2 regions of the Achromobacter sp. 1L-A-4-B-C2 genome follow, and region 1 is predicted to be linked to the other one. Evidence: riboswitches for the same ligand, from Rfam matches in the RefSeq annotation. Region 1 holds a riboswitch; the other holds the start of a gene.

Evidence for each region. A riboswitch is a leader RNA that binds a small molecule or an ion and turns the genes downstream of it on or off. The one in region 1 is predicted to bind glycine.
Region 2: linked by a shared signal. The riboswitch ahead of gcvT (glycine cleavage system aminomethyltransferase GcvT) and the one ahead of AC0Z35_RS25495 (D-amino acid dehydrogenase) in region 1 are both predicted to bind glycine.

Annotation. Positions count from the first base shown of each region.
Region 1 covers NZ_JBXAWP010000006.1:81,721-85,926, reverse strand. Annotated here, with positions in the region: gene AC0Z35_RS25505 (lactonase family protein) at 1-134, shown strand, start outside; gene AC0Z35_RS25500 (M23 family metallopeptidase) at 319-873, shown strand; gene AC0Z35_RS25495 (D-amino acid dehydrogenase) at 830-2,077, opposite strand; glycine riboswitch at 2,117-2,211, opposite strand; glycine riboswitch at 2,212-2,302, opposite strand; partial or broken gene ampC (class C beta-lactamase) at 2,456-3,616, shown strand; gene AC0Z35_RS25485 (3-hydroxybutyryl-CoA dehydrogenase) at 3,769-4,206, opposite strand, start outside.
Region 2 covers NZ_JBXAWP010000001.1:785,756-789,961, forward strand. Annotated here, with positions in the region: gene gcvP (aminomethyl-transferring glycine dehydrogenase) at 1-851, opposite strand, end outside; gene gcvH (glycine cleavage system protein GcvH) at 923-1,300, opposite strand; gene gcvT (glycine cleavage system aminomethyltransferase GcvT) at 1,403-2,503, opposite strand; glycine riboswitch at 2,595-2,718, opposite strand; glycine riboswitch at 2,752-2,848, opposite strand; gene AC0Z35_RS03550 (ZIP family metal transporter) at 2,965-3,858, opposite strand; gene AC0Z35_RS03555 (superoxide dismutase) at 3,888-4,206, opposite strand, start outside.

The sequences.
Region 1 (4,206 bases):
GCGGCAGCCTGTACGCGTTGAACCAAAAGGGCGACTCCATCCTGCGCCTGCGCATCGATGTGGCAACAGGGCAGCTAAGCGACATGGACGTGGCAGCGCAGACGCCAACACCGGTATGCCTGGTGTTTGCATAGGCGGGGCAACCGCGGGCGATCTTGATAGCCGGCGCAACAGGCCACTCTGAAGCCCCTTTGAAGCCCCTCTGAAGCTCCTCTGAAGCCCCTCTGAAGCCACTCGGGCACCCACTCGGGCACCCACTCGGGAACCCCCTCGGAAACCCCTCGGGAACCCCTCGGCCAGCCCGCCGTCGAACCTTGCATGACCGTTAATCCTGTATTGCGCTTCCTCTGGCGCCTCGTCATCCTGGGCTTATTGATCTGGCTTGCTGCGTGGGCGTGGCCCCGCCTGCCCGACGCCGCACGCGCACCGTGGCATATGGCGCGGCTGGCCTGGCAACAAGCCCCGTCATCCTTGCCCGTGCCGGTACAGGGCGTGTCCGCCAGACGCTTGACCGACACTTGGGGCGCGGCCCGGTCCGGCGGCCGCCAACACGAAGGCATCGACATCTTTGCCGCGCGCGGCACGCCTGTGCTGTCCACCACGGAAGGCGTGGTCATGCAGGTTGGCACGAACAACCTGGGCGGCCAGGTCGTGTGGGTGCTCGGGCCCGGACGCCAGCGCCATTACTACGCGCACCTGGATGGCTACGCCGATATTGAACGGGGGCAGCTGGTGGCCCCCGGAGACGTGCTGGGCTACGTCGGCAACACCGGCAACGCGCGAGGCACGCCGCCGCATTTGCATTACGGCATCTACGACGGCGGCGCGATCAACCCCTATACGCTGTTGATGGCGCCGGCAACGCCGCCCTGACGCTTTGCGCCAGCACCTGCGCCGTCGCGGCTGACAACGTCCACCCCAGGTGTCCGTGCCCCGTGTTGTAGAACACGCCTGGGCGTTTGCCCGCCCCCACGCGCGGCATCATGTTGGGGGTCATGGGGCGCAGGCCGCACCACGGCACGACGCGCGTGGTGTTGATGTTGGGGAAGTGTTTACGCGTCCAGTCGATCAGCGGCTGCACGCGTTCGGCACGGATGTCCATGTTGAAGCCGTTGAATTCCGCCGTACCCGCCACGCGAAAGCGGTCGCCCAGGCGGCTGGTGACAATCTTCGCGGCTTCGTCCAGCAGGCTGACGCGGGGCGCGGCGCCCTGGCTGTCGGCGTCGTCCAGGTGCACGCTGATCGAATAGCCCTTGACCGGATAGATGTTGATGGAATCTCCCAGCAGGCGGGCGAACTTTCTGCTGGCCGCGCCCGCGCACACGACGATGGCGTCCGCTTCGTGCCGTTCGCGCTGGGTGCCGCCGTCGCGGCGGATGTCCAGCACGTAAGGGCGGTCGTGGCGTTGGATGTTGTCGATGTCGGCATCGTGCACGAACGTGACGCCACGGCGTTCGCATGCCTGGGCCAGACCGCGCGCGAACTTGTGGATGTCGCCGGTGGCGTCCGATGGCGTGTAGAAACCGCCGTGGCATCCGGTTTGCATGGCGGGTTCGATGGCGCGCGCTTCGTCGGCGGTGACTGCGTAGCGGTCCAGGCCGCCGGCTTGCAGCAGCGCGTTGGCGCGATGCGCGGCCTTGAAGCTGTCGGCGTCGTGGTAGATGTGCAGGATGCCCCGGCGCTCCAGGTCGAAGTCGATGCCTTCCGCCTCGGCCATGTCGAACAGATGCCGGCGCGCTTCGATGGCCATGCGCGTGGTGGCGATGGTGTTTTCGCGGTAGTTGGGAATTTGCGCCATGAACTGCGCCAGCCACGAATACTTGTGCCAGCTGAAGCGGGGGTTCAGCAACAGCGGCGCGTTTTTGCGCAGCATCCAGCGTAGCCCTTTGATGATCGTGGCCGTGCTGTTCCAGACTTCGGCGTTGCTGGCGGATAGCTGGCCGCCGTTGGCATAGGACGTTTCCATGGCGGGATAGCGTTGGCGGTCGTAGACGGTGACCGCGTATCCCAGATTCGACAGGGCATAGGCGGACGTGACGCCGGTGATACCGGCGCCAATGATGGCGATGCGGGGCATGGTGGCTCCAGACAAGGTGGCCGCGACCAATGTGGACGCGGCACCCCATCTGTCTTTGGTACCTGAGAGTTTCACCCGCGCGGGCGGCGGGTTCCCCTTCGGTGGGCGCGCACGGCGCCTCTCTCCAGATTGTCTATACGCGCGCAGTCCTGTTGCCTGAGAGTTTCCGGGGCGGTTGCTCCGTCGGCGCCGGCCGCCAGGGCCGGTCTCTTCTGCGCGGTTTTGAATCGACGGGGTAGAGAATAGCTAAGTTCATGTCGCATTTGCTTCAGGGTTAGTACTATGTCGGGTGCGCCGTTGGGCCGGCGTGAACCGAATAGGACGATAGGAATGAGCTTTCGCGCCGTGCGACGCACTGTTTTGCAAACCCTGGCCGTGATGGCCGGAGGCGCCCTGGTTTCGTTGGCGTCGGCCGAGCCGGTGGCCCCCGGCGCCGACATCGACGACGCCGTGCATGCGGTAATGCGCGAGTACGACGTGGCGGGCCTGGCCATCGCCGTCACGCGCGAAGGGCGGCATGAATTTCGCAGCTATGGCGTGGCCTCGCTGCAAACGCATGCGCCCGTCAGCCGCGACACGCTGTTTGAGCTGGGCTCGATCAGCAAGACCTTTACCGCGACGCTGGCGACCTACGCCCAGGCGCTGGGCAAGCTGTCGCTGACCGACAGCCCGGCGCGCTTCGTGCCTGCCTTGCAAGGCACGGAATTCGGCAAGCTGAACCTGATCCACCTGGGCACGCACACGGGCGGCGGCTTCCCGCTGCAAGTGCCGGACACGGTGGGCGACGATGCCCAGCTGATGGCCTACCTGTCGGCGTGGACGCCGCGCTACGCACCGGGCACCTACCGCACGTATGCCAACCCCAGCATCGGCATGCTGGGCGTGGTGGCGGCCAAGAGCCTGGGCCAGCCCTATGCGCAGGCCATGGAGAAGACGCTGTTGCCCAAACTGGGCCTGGCCAACACCTATATCCACGTGCCCGCCGCCAAGATGGGCGACTACGCGCAGGGCTACAACAAACAGAACGCGCCGGTGCGTGTGAACCCGGGCGTGCTGGCCGACGAAGCCTACGGCGTCAAGACCAGCGCCAGCGACCTGATCCGCTTCGTGGACGCGAACATGGGCGTGGCGTCAGCGCCCGCGGAATTCGGTGCCAAGGCCGCCCGGGATGCGAAGATCGCCAAGGCCGTCGTCAACGACGCCGTGCTATCCAAGGCCTTGGCCGATACGCATGTGGGCTACTACGACGTGGGTGGAATGACGCAGGACCTGGCCTGGGAACAACTGGCGTATCCGGTGACGCTCAAAGCGCTGTTGGCGGCCAATGCCGGCACGTTGAACAGTCAGAGCCACCCGGCCAAGGCCCTGACCCCGCCGCAGCCCCCGCGTGCCGATGTGTGGATCAACAAGACGGGTTCCACCAATGGCTTTGGCGCCTACGTGGCGTTTGTGCCGGCCAGGAAAATCGGCGTGGTGATCCTGGCGAATCGGAACATTCCGAACGACGCCCGCGTGCGGCTGGCGTATCGCATTCTTGAAGGGGAAACGGCGGCGGGAGCAAGAACGGATACGGGAACGGGAACGGATTCGGGATCGGCCCCGGAAACGCAACCCGAAGCCCGCGCGCAAGCGAACTGAAACAGGCAGAAGGCGGTGGCCGGCCGAAGGCCGTGGCCGGCCCCTGTCAGCCGTCAAGCTTGGGTGCCCGCCGCCGTGTGGGCGCCATCAAAACGCGGCAATAGCCCCATGACCTCCAGCCTTTTGCACAGCTGTCCCAGGCGCTGCATCTTGTAGGCGTCCACGTCCAGGTCGGCGTAGTCGTAGAAGCCCTTGCCATCGCGCAAGCCGTTGCGGCCTTGCTCCATGTTTTTGGCGATGACGTCGGGCGATGCAAAGCGTGGGCCGATCTGGGCTTCAAGGTAGCGCGATGCGTAGTACAGGATGTCGCCGCCGCCCCAGTCGATGAATTCCAACAGGCCCAGCACCGAAAACCGCAAGCCGAATCCCAGGCGCACGGCGGTGTCGATGTCTTCGGCGCTGGCCACGCCTTCCTCGACCATGCGCGCGGCCTCGTTCATGGCCAGGGCCTGGATGCGTGGCACGATGTAGCCCGCCGTGGGCGCGCATTG
Region 2 (4,206 bases), on a different contig from region 1:
TTGCAGGCCATGAAGCCGGCGTGCGGGCCGCCAAAACCGAACGGCACGCCAAAGCGTTGCGCCGATCCGATGGCGATGTCCGCGCCCCACTCGCCCGGGGCGGCCAACAGGGCCAGCGCAAGCAGGTCGGTGGCGCAGGCAACCACGGCGCCTTGCGCGTGGGCGGCTTCTGCCAGCTTGCGGTAGTCGGACACCGAGCCGGTGCTGTGCGGGTATTGCAGCAGCACGCCGAAGCATTCCGGCAGGCCCTGGGCTTCGTCGCCCACCGTGATTTCCAGCCCCAGGCCTTCGGCGCGCGTGCGCACGACTTCGATGGTCTGCGGATGCACGTGGCGCGAAATGAAGAACACCGGGCTTGGCGACTTGGCGCCACGGCGGGCCAGCGTCATGGCTTCGGCGGCGGCCGTGCTTTCGTCCAGCAGCGAGGCGTTGGAGATGTCCAGCCCGGTCAGGTCGGCGACCATGGTCTGGTAGTTCAGCAGGGCTTCAAGACGCCCTTGCGAGATCTCCGGCTGATACGGCGTGTAGGCCGTGTACCAGGCGGGGTTCTCAAGAATGTTGCGCAGCACGACGTTGGGGGTCTGCGTGCCGTAGTAGCCCTGCCCGATGTAGTTGCGAAAGACCTTGTTGCGGCCCGCGATCTGCTTCAGTTCGGCCAGCACGTCGGTTTCGCTGCGCGAGGGCGGCAGCGCCAGCGGGGCCTGGCTGCGGATCTTGGCGGGAACGACTTCGTCGATCAGGGCGTCCAGGCTGGCGCTGCCAATCACTTGGAGCATGGCGGCCTGGTCGGCGTCGGACGGGCCGATGTGGCGGGGGATGAAGTCGGTATGGGTGTCTAGGGCGCGCGACATGGGAACTCTCGGGTGGTGGTGCATCAGGCCGGCGCGCCAAGAGGTCGGCGCGCCCGGCTCGAACCGGCTTCTTAGCCGTTGGCGACGGCTTCGTAGCCGGCGGCGTCCAGCAGCTTGTCGGCATCGGCCGCGTTGACCGGCTTGATCTTGAAGATCCAGGTGGTGAAGGCCGATTCGTTGATCAGGCTGGGGTTGTTTTCCAGCTCGTCGTTGAAGGCAACGATTTCACCGTTGACGGGTGCGTAGATGTCCGAGGCGGCCTTGACCGACTCGACCACGCCGGCGGTTTCGCCCGCGTTCAGCTTGGCGCCAACCTTGACGTCGCCAACGAAAACCAGGTCGCCCAATTGGTCCTGGGCGGTATCGGTGATGCCGACGACGAACACGTCGCCTTCAGCTTTGACCCATTCGTGGGACTGGGTGTACTTGCGATCGGTGGGCAGGCTCATGGGAAATCCTCTAGGGAATACGGGTAGATGAATGGTGTTGCGCGCCTCGTGCGAGCGGCGTGTGCGTCAACTGGCAGCGGCCGTTCGCGCGAAGCTTCGAGTTTACGAGTGTTCGACGGCTTTGCCGTTACGCACGAAGGGCAGCTTGCAGACCAGGGCGGGCACCCATTTGCCGCGGATGTCGACTTCGACGGTGTCGCCCGGACGCACGCCTTGCGGCAGGCGGGCAAAGCCGATCGACACGCCCAGCGTGGGCGACATGGTGCCGCTGGTGAGTTCGCCCGTGCCTTGCACGCAGCGCACGGCCATGTGGGCGCGCATCACGCCGCGCTCTTGCAGCTTCAGGCCGACAAAGGCGGCGGGGGTGGCGAATTGTTCCAGCGCGTCGCGGCCGATGAAGCGGCGCTCGGCATTCTTGAGCGACACGGTCCACGTCAGGCCGGCCTGGTCGGGCTGGGTCAGCTCGTCCATGTCCTGGCCATACAGGTTCATGCCGGCTTCCAGGCGCAGCGTGTCGCGCGCGCCCAGGCCCGCCGGGCGCACGCCCTGGGCAGCAAGGTCGCGCCACAGCTGCACGACGTCGGACGCAGGCAGGACGATTTCAAAGCCGTCTTCGCCGGTGTAGCCGGTGCGGGCGACGAGCGTGTCGTCGCCCACGCGGGCGGCAACGAAGGGGGTCAGTGCTTCGGAGGCGGCTTGCCAGGCCGGGCGCGCGGCCCAGACCTTGGCGCGGGCGTTCGGGCCCTGCACGGCCACCATGGCCAGATCGCGGCGCGGGGTGATGGCAACGTCGAAATTGCCGGCCTGCTTCACGCGCTGCATCCAGGCCACGTCTTTGTCGGCGGTGCCGGCGTTGACGACCACGCGCCATTCGTCAGCGGCAAAGAAATAGATGATCAGGTCGTCGATGACGCCGCCCTGCGGGTTCAGCATGCACGAATACAGCGCCTTGCCGGGCACGGTCAGCTTGGCGACGTCGTTGGCGACCAGGCGTTGCAGGAAGGCGTAGGCATCGGGGCCGGCCACATCCACGTTCAGCATGTGCGACACGTCGAACATGCCGGCGTCCTGGCGCACCGCGTGGTGCTCCTCAAGCTGCGAGCCGTAGGCCAAGGGCATGTCCCAGCCGCCGAAATCGACCATTCGGGCGCCGGAGGCGATGTGTTCGTCGGCCAGCGGGGTGCGTTTGAGGGTTGCGGACATGCGCGGAAACTCCGGGACGGCAATGGCTTGCCAGGGTTACGGAATGCCGGTCGTGACAAGCGGATTGCGCCCGCACGGCATCGGCTGAATCTTCCGCCCCTCTGTCCTTTTGCCTGAGAGTTGCCCCGCGCTGGGCGGGTTTGCACCTTCGGCGCCTGGGCTGCTCGCTGTGTCCCGAATTCGGGGCGGCGCCAGGTCTCTCCAGAGTACTGTTTTGCCGCATCCACACGGTAAAAACCGGGACGGGGCAAGCATGTGCGGTATCGGTTACCTGAGCGATTCTGGGCGAATTGCGCCTTCGGCGGCGACCCTGGTGAAAGGGGCGCTCTCTCCCGCAAACATGCGTGACAGCGGCGCCAAGCATACAACGAAAACCAGGCCTGGAAAAGCGCGATTTCCGGGCGCGGCCCGGCCACAAACCGCTGCCGTGGACCGCGCCAAACCGGACACCAACCCCCGGGCTAGCCCAGCGCCGTGTCCAGCAACATCATCAGCACAAAGCCCAGCATCAGCCCGCACGTGGCGTAGACCTCGTGCCCCTTGCGGTGCGATTCGGGAATGATCTCGTGGCTGATGACAAACAGCATGGCGCCCGCCGCAAAGCCCAGCCCCCAGGGCAGCAGCAAGACGGACCAGCCGACGATGGCGGCGCCCAGCACCGCGCCCAACGGTTCGACCAGCCCCGACAACATGCCCAGCGCCACGGCGAAGGCCCGCTTATAGCCGGCGGCCAACAGCGCCACCGCGACAACCATCCCTTCGGGAATGTCCTGGATCGCGATGCCCGTGGCCAACGCGGTGCCCGCCACCGGATCGCCCCCCGCGTAACCCACGCCGATGGCCAGGCCCTCGGGCAGGTTGTGCAGCGTGATGGCGATAACGAACAACCAGGCGCGTCGCATGCGGCGCGCCTCGATGCCTTCGCGGCCCTTGATGAAATGTTCGTGCGGCAGCGTGCGGTCCATGATGAGCAGCACCGCCGCGCCCAGCAGAATGGCCGCCCCCACCGTCAGGCCCGCGCCCCAGCGGCCCATGCCCTGGCTTTCGGCCGCCGCAATGCCGGGCACCACCAGGGAAAACGCGCTGGCCGCCAGCATGACGCCCGCGCCGAACCCGAACATGCTGTCCTGGACCTTTTGCGGGATGGTGCGGGCGAACAGGATGGGCACGGTGCCCAGCGCGGTGGCGCCGGCCGCTACCAGCCCGCCCAGCAGGGCGTCGGCCACGTGCGGCGCGCGCACGTCCAGGTAGGCCCACAGCTGGTGCATCGCCAGGCAGGACACCAGCACGGCCAGGATCCAGACGCTGATGCTGGTGGCCGCGGGACGCACGCGGTGACGGCTGAATGTGTTCATGGGGCCGATGCCTCCATCACAAAGCGGGCTTAACCCTTTGCGGCCGCATAACGGCGCGCCACCTCGGGCCAATTCACGACATTGTAGAAGGCGCCAATGTATTCAGGGCGACGGTTTTGGTACTTGAGGTAATAGGCGTGTTCCCAGACGTCCAGGCCCAGGATCGGCGTATTGCCGTGCATCAGAGGGCTGTCCTGATTAGCGCTGCTTTCCACCACCAGCTTGCCGGCCGGCGTGACCGAGAGCCAGGCCCAGCCGCTGCCAAAGCGGGTCAGGGCCGCTTTGGTGAAGGCCTCGCGGAAGGCGGCCAGGCCACCCAGTTCGGATTCGATAGCGGCCGCCAGCGCG